One region of the Sphingomonas carotinifaciens genome, then DNA from elsewhere that is predicted to be linked to it. Evidence: predicted binding sites of a transcription regulator. Region 1 holds the regulator's gene; the other holds the start of a gene.

What was found. Region 1 encodes LexA, which represses DNA repair genes until DNA is damaged. Its sites were predicted from a motif close to GTTCCNCNCTTGTTCT; they were not measured.
Region 2: the regulator LexA is predicted to act here: its motif matches at 3,485-3,500, upstream of GQR91_RS12040 (DNA recombination protein RmuC).

What each region holds. Positions count from the first base shown of each region.
Region 1 is NZ_WSUT01000005.1:1,996,420-2,003,221, forward strand. Features, by position in the region: gene map (type I methionyl aminopeptidase) at 1-203, opposite strand, end outside; gene GQR91_RS11520 (competence/damage-inducible protein A) at 256-1,014, shown strand; gene GQR91_RS11525 (DUF4440 domain-containing protein) at 1,035-1,403, opposite strand; gene GQR91_RS11530 (TonB-dependent receptor) at 1,480-3,834, opposite strand; gene lexA (transcriptional repressor LexA) at 4,027-4,716, opposite strand; gene GQR91_RS11540 (molybdopterin molybdotransferase MoeA) at 4,773-5,966, opposite strand; gene GQR91_RS11545 (DUF6356 family protein) at 6,077-6,337, shown strand; gene moaC (cyclic pyranopterin monophosphate synthase MoaC) at 6,325-6,802, opposite strand, start outside.
Region 2 is NZ_WSUT01000005.1:2,106,379-2,113,180, reverse strand. Features, by position in the region: gene GQR91_RS12055 (HPr family phosphocarrier protein) at 1-198, shown strand, start outside; gene GQR91_RS12050 (TrmH family RNA methyltransferase) at 198-998, shown strand; gene GQR91_RS12045 (AAA family ATPase) at 1,229-1,999, opposite strand; gene GQR91_RS12040 (DNA recombination protein RmuC) at 2,002-3,444, opposite strand; gene def (peptide deformylase) at 3,558-4,079, opposite strand; gene recR (recombination mediator RecR) at 4,111-4,707, opposite strand; gene fmt (methionyl-tRNA formyltransferase) at 4,761-5,669, shown strand; gene truA (tRNA pseudouridine(38-40) synthase TruA) at 5,666-6,406, shown strand; gene GQR91_RS12015 (class I SAM-dependent RNA methyltransferase) at 6,416-6,802, opposite strand, start outside.

The DNA of each region.
Region 1 (6,802 bases):
TTGGCGGTGACGAAGTCGTAGATCAGGCGGTCGATCTCGCCCGTGGTGACGCCGGGGACCATGTGCGGCACCAGCATGTCGAGCGTTTCGGCGGCAAGGCGCCCGGCCTTGTGCATGCCGGCGAAAGCGGCGGGGCCATGGAGCTTGATCGCGCCGGTGCGCCCTTCCGGCGCATCGGGGGAGACGGTCACATAGTCGGTCATGGCGCGCGATATAGCGTGGCGGCGACGCTTTTGCGAGGCTATGGCAGGGGCCATGACCCAAGAACGCATCTGGACGGCGGCACTGGTCGTCATCGGCGACGAAATCCTGTCGGGCCGCACGCAGGACCGCAATGTCGCGCAGATCGCGACCTGGCTGAACGTGCAGGGCATCCGGCTGGCCGAGGTGCGGGTGGTGAGCGACCGGACGGAGGCGATCGTGGAGGCGGTGAATACGTTGCGTGCGCGCAACGATTATCTGTTCACCACCGGCGGGATCGGGCCGACGCATGACGACATCACGGTGGATGCGATCGCCGAAGCGCTGGGGGTGGGCGTCGTCCATCACCCGGAGGCGATGGTGGTGCTGGAGGCCTATTACGCGACGCGCGGCGGGCTGACCGAGGCGCGGGCACGGATGGCGCGGGTGCCGGACGGCGCGACGCTGATCGAGAACCGGGTGTCGGGCGCGCCGGGCATCCATGTCGAGAACATCTTCATCATGGCCGGGGTGCCGCACATCACCGCGGGCATGCTCGACCGGCTGACGGGTACGCTGGAGGGCGGGCGGCCGGTGGTGTCGGGGACGATCGGCTGCTGGGTGGCGGAAAGCGAGGTCGCCGACATGCTGCGCAGCGCCGAGAAGGCTCATGAGGGCGTATCGATCGGCAGCTATCCCTTCTTCCGCGAAGGGCGGACGGGGGCGAATTTCGTCGTGCGCAGCCCGGATGCGGCGCTGGTCGACCGGTGCCTGGCGGACCTGACCACCGCGCTGGAGGCCGAGGGACGGGTGGTGATCGCCGGGGGGATCTGACACCCCCCGGCGGTGACGGCCTATTGCTCGACGCTGGCGGCGAGGGGCGGCGTCTGCTGATGCTGGATGACGCTCCAGTCCTCATGCGCCAGACGGCGATAGGTGCTGGTGCAATGCGCCTCGTAGGGCTGCTCACCCTCGCGCTCGGCACGGACGTGATAGGCGATGACGATCAGCCCTTCCTGCGGGCGGGCAATCTGCTGGTTGGAAAAGGCGACCTTGTTCCAGCGCGGGGTGTTTGACACCGCCTCCACCGCCTGCGCGCCGGTGACCACATAGGGCGGCTGCGGGATCACCATCAGGCATTCGTCGTCGATCGACTCGGCATAATGTTCATGGTCGGCGGTCCAGAGGCTTTCCTCGAAGCTCCACACGCGATTGTCTTCCATGGCCTTCTCTCCTGATGGCGTTCCGGCCAACAGCGCCGGGGGAGGCGGATCGTTCCCGCATCTCCCCCGGCCGCGATCAGAAGCCGCGACGGAGCGTGACGAACCACTGACGCGGTGCGCCGGCGAGCAGCGTCTGGTTGTCGCCGCTGGCGGTATAGCCGTTGGTGCCGATGGTGGAGATATAGTCCTTGTCAGTCAGGTTGGTGACGCTTGCCTCGATCGTGAAGCCGCGCAGGAGGCCGGGCGCGTCGGCGAAGCGGTAGCCGATGCTGGCATCGACCAGTGCCCGGGCGCCGACCGACTGGTCGTTCAGATAGGTGAAATAGCGCCTGGTCATGTAGTCGACGCCGGCGCGGGCGAAGAAGCGGTCGTCGTCATAGACGATCTCGCCCTTGGCCATATGTTCGGGCGTGTCGACCACGGTGTGCCCGGCGGTCGGGGACAGCACGGTGCCGGCGGCGCTCAGGACATCGTCCTGATAGGTGGCGCGGTTGTAGGAATAGCTGGCAAACAGCGACAAGGGGGTGGCGGGGATACGGTAGAAGGCGGATGCCTCCCCGCCATAGCTTTCCACGTCGCCCGCATTGTTGAGCGTCGGCGGATTGCCCTGGATGCTCGACCCGTTGGCGAAGACGAGCAGGCGGTTCGAGAAGTCGATATAATAGCCGACCGCCGACAGTTGCAGCCCGCCGCGGCGCAGGCGTACGCCGCCCTCCGCCGTTTTCGAGGTTTCGGGACGCAGCGTGCTGCGGATCGCGTCGAAGCCGGTCTGGGTGATCGCGAACGGGCCGGAGGTAGCGGACGACACGAAGGCGCGCATGTTTTCCGAATAGCTGCCGAACAGTTCGGCGCCGGCGCCCAGGCGGAAGACGAGGCCGGCTTGCGGCAGGAACCAGTCCCGGGACTCGATCCGGCCGGCGACGAGCGTGCCGGTCAGGAGGTTTGCCTGGTTGCGCACGCGCGTGCCCTTCCACCCGGCGTTGATCGTCAGCCTGCCGATATCGAGCGAGTCCGCGATGAAATATTGCAGCGTCTCGGTATCGTATTTGCCGTTCCACTGGGTGGCGAAGGGATTGTCCTGGAAGCGAAGCACGTCGCGGTTCGGCACGGTGCCGCCAGCTAGCCCGTAGAAGCGCCGCGCCTGGCGGAAGGTGTTGCTTTCGTACCAGCCGCCGACTTCGAAGCGATTGGGGCCCAGGTCATAGGCCAGGCGCGTGACGTTGCCGGCGCGGTCGATGCCATATTCGGTCGTCCGGTAGGACAGCGGGGCGGGGGCGGTGATGGGTTGGCCGGCGTCGTCGGGTGCGCCGGCAGGGGTGGCGAAATAGGGGGTGATCCAGGAGCCCTGGCCCTTGTTGTGGTGGTAGTAGCTGGTGGTGGTGAGGGTGAGGGTGGGGGCGAGGCGCATGTCGAAGGTGAGGCCGCCCAGCCAGTCGCGGCGAAGACCCGCGGCGTTGAAATAGACGTCGTCGACGGTGCCGATGCCGGTGGGGAAGGCGAGACCGGCACCGGGGAAGGGCAGCGCGGCGGCGGGGTTGGCAGCGCGGGCGTTCTGGTTGTTGAACACCTGCGCGATGCGGATCGCCAGCGGATAGTCGTTGCCGATATTGTCGTTCCGCAGGCCGCGGCGTGCGATGATGCCGAGGCTGAGATCCTGATAGTCGATCTCGCGCCGGTCGGAAAAGTTGACAAAGCCGGTGATGCTGCCGAGCCCGTCCATCTCCTTGACCAGCTTGGCATTCGCCTGATGCTGGCGCTGGCTGCCAAAACCCTTCCACTTGTCGGTGGTCAGGTAGCCATAGGAGAGATAGCCCTTGAGCCCGCCACCCAGGTCGCCGCTATCGGCGCGGACGAAGGCACGAACGGTGTCGTTGCTGCCATAGGTGCCGGAGGCGACCAGATCGGCGGTGTCGGCAGGGGCGCGGCTTTCGAACTGCAGCGTGCCGCCCAGATTGCTGGTCGAGGCGGTGCCGAGCGCGCCCGCACCCTGCGCAACGGTGGTGCTGCCGATATTTTCGGAGATGATCGCGCGGCTGATGTGCAGGCCGTTGACGTTGCCATAGCTCATGTCGCCAAGCGGCACGCCGTCGAGCGTGAAGCCGAGCTGGTTCTGGTTGAAGCCGCGCAGCGAGATGCGCGTCGACCATTCATAGGCGCCGAACGCGTCGGCGGACTGGAAATTGACGCCGGGCAGCTTGGCGGCCGCCTTCAGCGGCGAGGTGCCCGGCGGCAGGCGTTCCAGATCGGCGGCGGTGATCGTCTGCACCTGACGGGTCTGGCCGAAGCCGAGGACGACGATGTCCTGTCCGTCGCCGCCGGGAGCGGGATCGTCGGCGACCAGCGTTGCCGTGTCGGCGACCTGGGCGGTGGCGTGCTGCGCGGCGAGAAGCGCGATGGATGCGGCACCGGCGCGCCAGATATGTGCGGTCATGATCGTCGTCCCCCTATGGGGCGACATTGCGCCCCTTTGGCGGGGCTGGTGACGTGATTTGGTTACCGGATCACTACAATTGCGCGGCCGAACGGTGACGCGGGGAAGGCGCGTGCGATAATCGCATGACCGGCCCCGGTCCCGAGATGCGTGCGACATCGGCGGGACCGGGGCGGTCATGTTCCGCCGCGATCAGTCGTAGCGGCGGAGAAGGCCGGACAGCTTGCCCTGCACCCGCACCTGCGCGGGCGCATAACGCTGCGGATCGTAGGAGCGGTTGGCGGGATCGAGCCGCACCATCGCGCCCTCACGGCGGAAATATTTCAGCGTCGCCTCGCTGTCGTCGATCAGCGCCACGACGATCTCCCCGTCGCGCGCGGTTTCGGTGCGGCGGATCAGGGCGTAGTCGCCATCGAGGATACCCGCCTCGACCATCGAGTCGCCCGATACCTCCAGCGCATAATGCTCACCCGAGCCGAGCAGCGCCGCAGGGACGGCCAGCGTCGAGGACCCCTCGAACGCCTCGATCGGCAGGCCGGCGGCGATGCGACCGTGCAGCGGGATTTCCAGCACGTCGTTGGCCGGGATCGGGCTGGCGGCGGCGGCGGCGGGCGCGGTGGTGCCGACGGGTGGTGCCGGTGTCGCAGCTGCCTTCGGCTCGGCCGGGCGCTCCGGCATGCGCAGCACCTCCAGCGCGCGGGCGCGGTTGGGCAGGCGGCGGATGAAGTCGCGTTCCTCCAGCGCGGAGATCAGGCGGTGGACCCCCGACTTCGACTTGAGGTCGAGCGCGTCCTTCATCTCCTCGAACGACGGGGACACGCCCGTCTCCGTCAACCGGTCATTGATGAAGCAGATCAGCTCGTGCTGCTTGCGCGTGAGCATCGCGGAACCTCCGTCCAGAACAGACGTGGAACTTATAAGGAACGTTTTGGCTTGCGTCAAGCGAGGGGCAGGATTTCCGCCGAGTCGCCCGCCTGTGCCGGGGGGGCGTGCGGCTCGCGCACGATCAGGCAGGTGGAACGGGCGAGGGTCAGGAGCATGGAACTGTCCTGGATGGTGGAGGCGTAGGCGCGGCCGTCGCGGAGTTCGGCGCGCAGATAGTCGGTGCGCGGGCCGTTGGCGGGGAGGGTTTCGCCGAGCAGGGCGAGGGCCGGGCGGGGGAGCGGGTCGGCGGCGCCGGCTAGGGCGGCGACGAGGGGCTTCACGAACAGCATGGCGGTGACAAAGGCGGAGACGGGATTGCCGGGCAGGCCGAGCACGAGCGCGTCGCCAAGCCGGCCGGCCATCATCGGCTTGCCGGGGCGCAGCGCGATGCGCCAGAAGTCGATGGTGCCACCGGCCGCGGCGAGCGCGGGGCGGACGAGGTCGTGATCGCCGACCGACGCGCCGCCGGTGGTGACGAGCAGGTCGGCGCGTACGCCGGCAAAGGCGCGGGTCAGCGCGTCCAGGTCGTCGGGCAGGATGCCGAGGTCGATGATCTCCACCGGCAGGTCGCCCAGCATCGCGGCGAGCATGACGCCGTTCGATTCAGGGAGGGCGAGGCCGCTGGCATCGCTGCCCGGCGCGACCAGCTCGTCCCCGGTGGCGGCGATCGCCACACGCACGCGGCGGCGGACGGGGAGGGCGGCGACCCCGCCCGTCGCGGCGACGGCGATGCGGGCGGGGGTGAGACGCTCGCCCGCGGTGACCAGACGCTGGCCGGTGTGGAAGTCGAGCCCGCGGGGACGGACGTTGCGTCCGGCGTGCGCCGGGCCTTCGCCGGTGAGGGTCAGGCTGGCGCCGTCGCGCCCGGCCTCTTCCTGGATCAGCACGGTATCGGTGCCGGGGGGCAGGGCGGCGCCGGTGAAGATACGGGTCGCCTGGCGTGCGCCGACCGATGCCTCGAAAGGGCGGCCGGCGGCGCTTTCGCCGATCACCTGCCACGGGCCGGGCATGTCGTCGAAGCGGATCGCATAGCCGTCCATCGCCGACAGGTCGGCGGCGGGTTGCGTGCGGGCGGCGACAATGTCGGCCGCGGCCCAGCGACCCGCCGCGTCGCGCAGCGGCAGCGTTTCGGTGGACACGGGCACGGCGAGCGCGAGCAGGCGTGCCTGTGCCTGCGTGACGGGGACGAGCGGGGTGGCGGCGGAAATGGCGATATCCTTCGCAAAGCGGCCGGGGGAGAACGGCGTCGGGGCGGCAAGGGTCCGTGGTTGATCCCTGATGGACGGATGCGATATCCTATCCGCCCAAGGAGAAGCCGATGCGAGCCCTTTCCGTTCTCGATACCGTTTTCGCCCGGCACCCGCGTGCGGTGGGTGAAAGCTATCTCGACCATGCGCGCACCGCGAGCCGGTTCGGGCTGGCGATGCTGGGCGGCGGGCTGGCCTGCATGGTGCATGCCGCGGTGCCGGCGCTGTTCACCACCACCGGCAGCGACACGATCCGGCGGCTGCATGCGCGGATGAGCGGTCGGGCCGGACAGGCGGCGGCCGCGCGCGACGGGTTCTGCTACGAAATCTGAGCAGCCGCGACCACAGGGGCGACCCAGTCGCCCGACTTGCCCCCCTGCTTGGCGAGGAGGCGGATGTCGGACAGGACCATCGCCTTGTCGAGCGCCTTGGCCATGTCGTAGAGCGTCAGCAGCGTGACGGAAACCGCGGTCAGCGCCTCCATCTCCACCCCCGTCTGCCCCGCCGTGGCGGCGGTCGCGGTGGCGGTGACGCCGCCTTCGTCCAGCGCCAGATCGATCTCGATCTTCGTCAGCGGCAGCGGGTGGCAGAGCGGGATCAGGTCGCTGGTCCGCTTGGCCGCCATGATGCCGGCGACGCGGGCGACCGCCAGCACGTCGCCCTTCTTCGTGCGACCCTCGGCAATGGCGGCGGCCGCTTGCCCTGACATGGTGATGCGGCCCGACGCGACCGCCTGGCGCTGCGTCACCGCCTTGTCGCCGACATCGACCATGCGGGCCGCGCCGTCGGCATCGATA
Region 2 (6,802 bases), 110 kb from region 1:
CTCGCCTCGTCCCAGCCCTGCGAGGTGCAGGTTGCCAAGGACGGCAGCGGCGCGGTCACCGGCACGTCGATCATGGGCCTGATGATGCTGGGCGCAGCGATGGGTGACGAGATCACGATCAGCGCGAACGGACTGGGCGCGGAGGATGCGATCGCGACCCTTGCGGCCCTTGTCGAAGGCAAGTTCGGCGAAGACTGATGCCGCGCGAGATTACCGCTTATTCCAACCCACTGGTGAAGCGCGTCCGCGATCTGCGGGACAAGCGCCACCGTCGTGAGGCACGCCAGTTCCTGGCCGAGGGCCTGCGCATCCTGACCGAAGCCCGCGAGACGGGGCGCCTGCCGCGCCTGCTCTTCTTTGCCCGGCCGAGCGCGCAGCACCCACTCGTCCGCGACCTCGTCGCCGCCGTCGAGCAGAATGGCGGCGAGGCGATCGAGACCACGCCGGACATATTGTCCAAGCTTTCCGGCAAGGATAATCCCCAGGCGGTGGTCGGTGTGTTCGACGAGTTCGGCACCACCCTGGACGCGCTGGACCGGACCTCCGCCGGCATCTGGCTGGTCGCGGAACGGCTACGCGATCCCGGCAATCTCGGGACGATCCTGCGCACCGGCGACGCGGTCGGCGCCGGCGGGCTGATCCTGATCGGCGAATGCGTCGATCCATTCTCGGTCGAGGCGGTCCGCGCCAGCATGGGCGCGCTCTTCACCATGCCCGTCGTCCAGACCGGCTGGGGCGATTTCCTAAACTGGCTGCGGCAGGGGCCTGGGCAATTGGTCGGGCTCAGCCTGGATACGGACCATGATTATCGAGGCGTGCGCTATGCCGCGCCGACCTTCCTGCTGACCGGCAACGAAGCGCAGGGAATGCCCGCGGAGTACGCCGCCGCATGCGATACGCTGGTGAAGATCCCGATGCTCGGCAAGGCGGACAGTCTGAACGCCGCAGTGGCGACGGCGGTCATGGCGTATGAGGTACTCGCTCAACAGCGTGGGTAGGACAAGCCGATATCGCATCGGCATCTAGGGTCGAATGCGATCACACGTGGCCGCCCTCACCCTTCGCCGCCTTCGGCGTCTTTTCCCTCTCCCGCTGGGAACATCGGGTGAACAGTGCCCCGCGCTGTTCACCCGATGCTGGAGGAAGCGGCGCAGCCGCGGAAGGGTGAGGGCGACCGAAAGGCGATCGAATTCCACTCAAGTCTTCGTCATCGAAACGCCACCCAATTTCAGTCGGCCAGCATCGCTTCCATGGTCCCGGCCGGATCGAGCATAAATTCGCGGTACAGGCGGAAATGTGCCGTCTCCCCTAGCGCGCCGGGATCGAAACCGCCGCGCGTCATGGCCAACAAACGGGCATCGGGTAGCGCCACGAGGATGGGCGAATGCGTCGCGGTGATCACCTGAGCCTGCCGCCGCTTCTGGATCATGCCCAGCACTTTCAGGAACTCGAACTGACGGCGAGGTGACAGCGCCGACTCGGGCTCGTCGAAGAAGAAGAAGAAGATGCCGGGCCGGCCGCAGCGCTCCGCGATAAAGCGCAGGAAGCCCTCACCATGCGAATGCAACAGAAAGTCCGGTGGGGCCGTCCATGACTCGCGCGCAGCCTGGTCAAAATAGCAAGCGACCGAAAAGAAGCTCTCAGCCCGGAAGAACCAGCCCTGCCCGACCTTCGGCAACCAACTCGCCCGCAGCACGCTGGCAAGGACGTCGCCGTCTAGCTCCACCGCCTGGCTGTGATCCATCGGTCGATAACCGGGCCCGCCCCCGGCGGGATCGAACCCCGCAAGCGCCGCGATACCCCAGATCAGCGTGGATTTGCCGACGCCATTCTCGCCGACGATGATCGTCACCGCCCGGTCGAAATGCAACTCGAATTCGCCGCCACGGAACATCGGCAGGTTGAAGGGATAGCTATATTCGTCGCTCACCCGGTCGGGGTCGAACCAGACGCGCTTCAGATAGGGCGGCGGCAGCGTCGTGGACCGGCGCCGCGCCACGCTTATTCTGCCGCGTCGGGCAGGACGGCCAGTTTGGTCAGGGGGCGCACGGTCTGTTCGCCGACAGGTAGCGTGTCGATCGCCTTGCCCCCGGTGTCGATATTCAACGCCTCGAACCGCCGCGCGCTGGTCAGCACATTGCTCTCCAGGCTGCCAACGAACGCATTATATGCGCCCATCGCGGTATCCAGGTTCTTGCCCAGCTTGGCGACATGGCCGCCCATTACCGCAAGCCGCTGGTACAGCTCCTTGCCCAGCGTACCGATCTCCTGCGCCTGCTTGGCCAGCTTCTCCTGCCGCCACACCGCATCGATCGTGCGCGCGATCGCGATCAGGTTGGTCGGCGTCGCCAGCAGCACCCGCTTCTCGAACGCGAAGTCCCACAGGCCCGGATCATGCTCCAGCGCGGCCGACAGGAAATGCTCGCCCGGCACGAACATGACGACATATTCGGGCGCATCGTCGAACTGCGCCCAATAGGCCTTGTTGCCCAGCCCGTTGATGTGGGTGCGCATAGACTGCGCGTGCGCCGCCAGACCGATATGCCGTTCGGCCTCGTCCACCGCTCCGAACGCGTCCTGATAGGCGTTGAGCGACACCTTGGCGTCGATGATCAGCGACTTGCCACCCGGCACGCGCACGATCGCATCGGGGCGCAGGCGTCCGCCCTCCCCGTCCGCCACGCTGACTTCCATCTGGAAATCGGTATGTTCGGACAGTCCACAGCTTTCCAGCACGTTGCGCAACTGCTGCTCGCCCCAGCGTCCGCGCGCCTTGGGCGCATTGCGCAGCGCGTTGACCAGCTTGGCCGCCTCGCCCGACACACGCTCCTGGCCGATCCGCATCGCGTCGATCTGCCCGCGCAACTCGCTAAAGGCGTCGCGGCGTTCCAGCTCGACCTTGGCGACGCCTTCCTCATAGCGTTGCAGCCGTTCGGTCACCGGTTGCAGCAGTGCCTTCAGCGACTGCCCCGACGCTTCCTCCGACTGCCGAAACCGCGCCTCGGCCCGCTCCAGGAACTGCCGCTGCGCCGTCTCCAGCGCCTTCGCCGCCGTATCCCCGAACTGCACCCCGATCTGCTCGCGCGCCGCCTTCAACTGCTCCAACGCCACCGCATGCGCCGCCTCACGCTCATCCGCCCGCGCACGAAGCTCGGCCAGCATCGCATTCGCCTCATTGCGCTCGGTATGGGCGGCGGCGAGCGCCGTGCGCAGCGGCTCCAGTTCGGCAGCACGGCCTCGCAACTCGGCCAAATTCTGCATCGCTTCGTTCCGCTCGCGCTCCACCGCATCCCGCGCGGTACGCACAAGGTCGAAATCGGCGGCACGCGCCTGCGCGGTTGCCAGATCCGCCGCCAGGCGTTGTCCAGCGCGGCTGGCGACGAGCCAGCCGATGAGCAGGCCGAGCCCCAGGGCGAGGCAGGCGACGATGATCAGTTCGGGCATCGGCACGCCCCCGGCTCGATGATGAACGGCAACATGCGCGGGAACATAGATCGAACGGGGAGGATCCGACAACGGTTAAATGCGCACGCGCCCCGCAGTCTTCGGCGAAAGGCTCAGCCGCGCCGAAGCTTTGCCAGCTTCTTCATCAGCATGTCGCGCTTCAGGCGGCTGACATGATCGGTGAACAGCACACCGTTCAGATGATCGATCTCATGCTGCATGCAGGTCGACAGCAATCCGTCCAGCTCCTGCTCGTGCGAGGCGCCATTTTCATCCTGCCAGCGGACGCGGCAGCGAACGGGGCGCTTCACCTCGGCATATTGCTCCGGGATCGACAGACAGCCTTCGTTGTAGCTCGAAACCTCGTCGGACACCGACAGGATCTCAGGGTTGATATAGGCGGCCGGCTTGCGGACCGGCTTGCCTTCCTCATCCTCTTCGTCCTGCAGGTCGATGACCAGGATGCGCTTGTCGACACCGACCTGGATCGCCGCCAGCCCGATGCCGCGCGCGTCATACATCGTGTCGTACAAGTCTGCGACGAAGGCGCGCACATCGTCGTCTATCGTCTCAACAGGCTTGGAGACGAGGCGCAGGCGCGGATCGGGAACTTCGACGATGGGAAGAATAGCCATGGCTGTCAGCTAGGCAACGTCCCCCACGCCGTCAAGCGACCGGCCGCCGCGCGCGCAGGGCCTGCGCCAGGGTGCCCTCGTCCAGATAGTCGAGCTCGCCGCCGACGGGCAGGCCATGGGCCAACTGGGTGATACGGACGGGAAAACGCTCGATCCGCTCGGCGATATAATGCGCCGTGGTCTGCCCCTCCAGCGTGGCATTCATCGCCAGCACGACCTCGTCGACGCCCCCCGCCTCGACCCGGCGGACGAGATGGTCGATCGACAGATCCTCCGGCCGCACACCCTCCAGTGCGGACAGGCGCCCGCCCAGCACATGAAACCGTCCCGGAAACAGCCGCGAACGCTCCAGCGCCCAAAGATCGGCGACTTCCTCGACCACGCACAATGCCCGGTCGTCCCGCCGGCCATCGGCGCAGATCGCGCACGGATTGGCGGTATCGATGTTGCCACAGGTGGCGCACGTCACCAGCCGATCCTCTACGGCCGCAAGCGCGCTCAACAGCGGCTCAAGCGCGGATTCCCGCTTTTTCAGCAGGTGGAGGACGGCGCGGCGGGCGGAGCGGGGGCCGAGGCCGGGGAGGCGGGCGAGCGCCTGGGTCAGCGCCTCGATCTCTGGGGATGCCATGGAGAACAGATAGGGGGTTGCGCGCCGCGCCGCCAGCGGAGAGACGGGCAGACATGCGGATCGTCTTCATGGGAACGCCGGGCTTTGCGGTGCCGGTCTTGGATGCGGTGGTGGCGGCAGGCCACGATGTGGTGGCGAGCTACAGCCAGCCGGCGCGTCCAGGCGGACGACGCGGGCGGCAGCTGGTGCCCTCCCCGGTTCAGGCGCGGGCCGAGGAACTGGGCATTCCCGTACGCACACCCGTTTCACTGAAGGGTGCGGACGAACAGGCCGCGTTCGCCGATCTGCGCGCCGATGTCGCGGTGGTCGCGGCCTATGGGTTGATCCTGCCGCGGGCCATACTCGATGCCCCGGTGCATGGCTGCCTGAACGTGCACGGATCGCTGCTGCCACGATGGCGCGGCGCAGCGCCGATTCAGCGCGCCATCCTGGCGGGCGATACGGAAACCGGCGTCGGCATCATGCAGATGGAGGCCGGCCTGGACACGGGCCCGGTCCGGCTGGAAGGACGGACACCGGTCGACGGCAAGACGACGGGCATGTTGACGCAGGAACTGGCAGCCCTGGGTGCCGCCCTCATGACGCAGGTGCTGGGCGATCTCGACGGCCACCCGCCGGTGCCACAGCAGCAAGACGGCGTGACCTACGCCGCCAAGATCGACAAGGCGGAGACGCGCATCGACTTCGAGCGCCCCGCAATCGAGGTCGAGCGGCTGGTGCGCGCGATGAACCCGGCGCCGGGCGCATGGTGCGAGATTGCCGGCGAGCGGGTGAAGATCCTGGCGGCGGACCTGTTGCCCTTCAGCTTCTACGGGGCGGGCGAGACGGTGGACGACCAGTTGACGATCGCGTGCGGCGACGGGGCGATCCGCCCGACGCTGGTGCAGCGCGCCGGCAAGAGCGTGACCAGTGCCGCAGAGATGCTGCGCGGCTTCCCCGTCCCCTCGGGAACCCGGCTTTGACGCGTTTCGCGCTGCTGGTGGAATATGACGGCCGCCCCTTCATGGGATGGCAACGGCAGGCACATGGGCCAAGCGTGCAGCAGGCGCTGGAAGAGGCCGTGTTCGCGATCACCGGCGAAAAGGCGGCAGTGCACGCATCGGGCCGCACCGACGCGGGCGTGCACGCGCTGGGCATGCGCGCCCATGTCGACATCGCCAAGCCGATCACGCCGTTCCGCCTGATGGAAGCCCTGAACGCGCGCGTGCGGCCGGCGCCGGTCGCGGTTCTGGCGTGCGAGGTGGTGGCGGACGACTGGCATGCGCGCTTTTCGTGCATCGGCCGCTCGTACGAATATCGCATCGTCAATCGCCGCGCGACGCTGACCCATGAAAAGGGACTGGCGTGGCAGGTCGCCCATCCGCTGGACACGGATGCGATGGCGGCGGGTGCGGCGCAGCTGCTGGGCCGGCACGACTTCACCACCTTTCGATCGGCGCACTGTCAGGCGGACAGCCCGGTGCGGACGCTGGACCGACTGGAGGTGGCGCGCATCGGCGACCGGGTAACGGTGCGGGCGGCGGCGCGGTCTTTCCTGCATCATCAGGTCCGGTCGATGGTCGGATGCCTGGTGCATGTCGGCATGGGACGGTGGACGCCCGACGATGTCGGCGCCGCCCTCGCCGCGCAGGATCGCCAGCGATTGGCGCTCAACGCGCCGCCGGACGGGCTGTTCTTCGTCTCGGCGGCGTATCCGTAACCACCTCTGCTACCGGACGAACCGCGCCGCCAGCTCGACATGGGTCGACCAGCGGAACTGACCGACCGGCTGCACCCAGTCGATCCGCCAGCCATGATCCGCCAGCATCTTGGCATCGCGCGCAAAGCTGGCCGGATTGCAGGACACATAGGCGATCGCCGACACGTTGGCCTGCGCCAGTGCCTCCGCCTGATCGCGTGCGCCCGCGCGGGGCGGATCGAGGACGATGGCGTCAAACCGGTCGAGCTCGGGCTTGGTGAGCGGCCGGCGGTACAGGTCGCGATGCTCGGCGAACACCTGCCTGCCCGCGCCATTGGCGGCCGCCTTCAGCGACAGGAGGGCATCGCGCGCGCCCTCCGCCGCATAGACGCGCGCCGGCAGCGCGAGGGCAAAGGT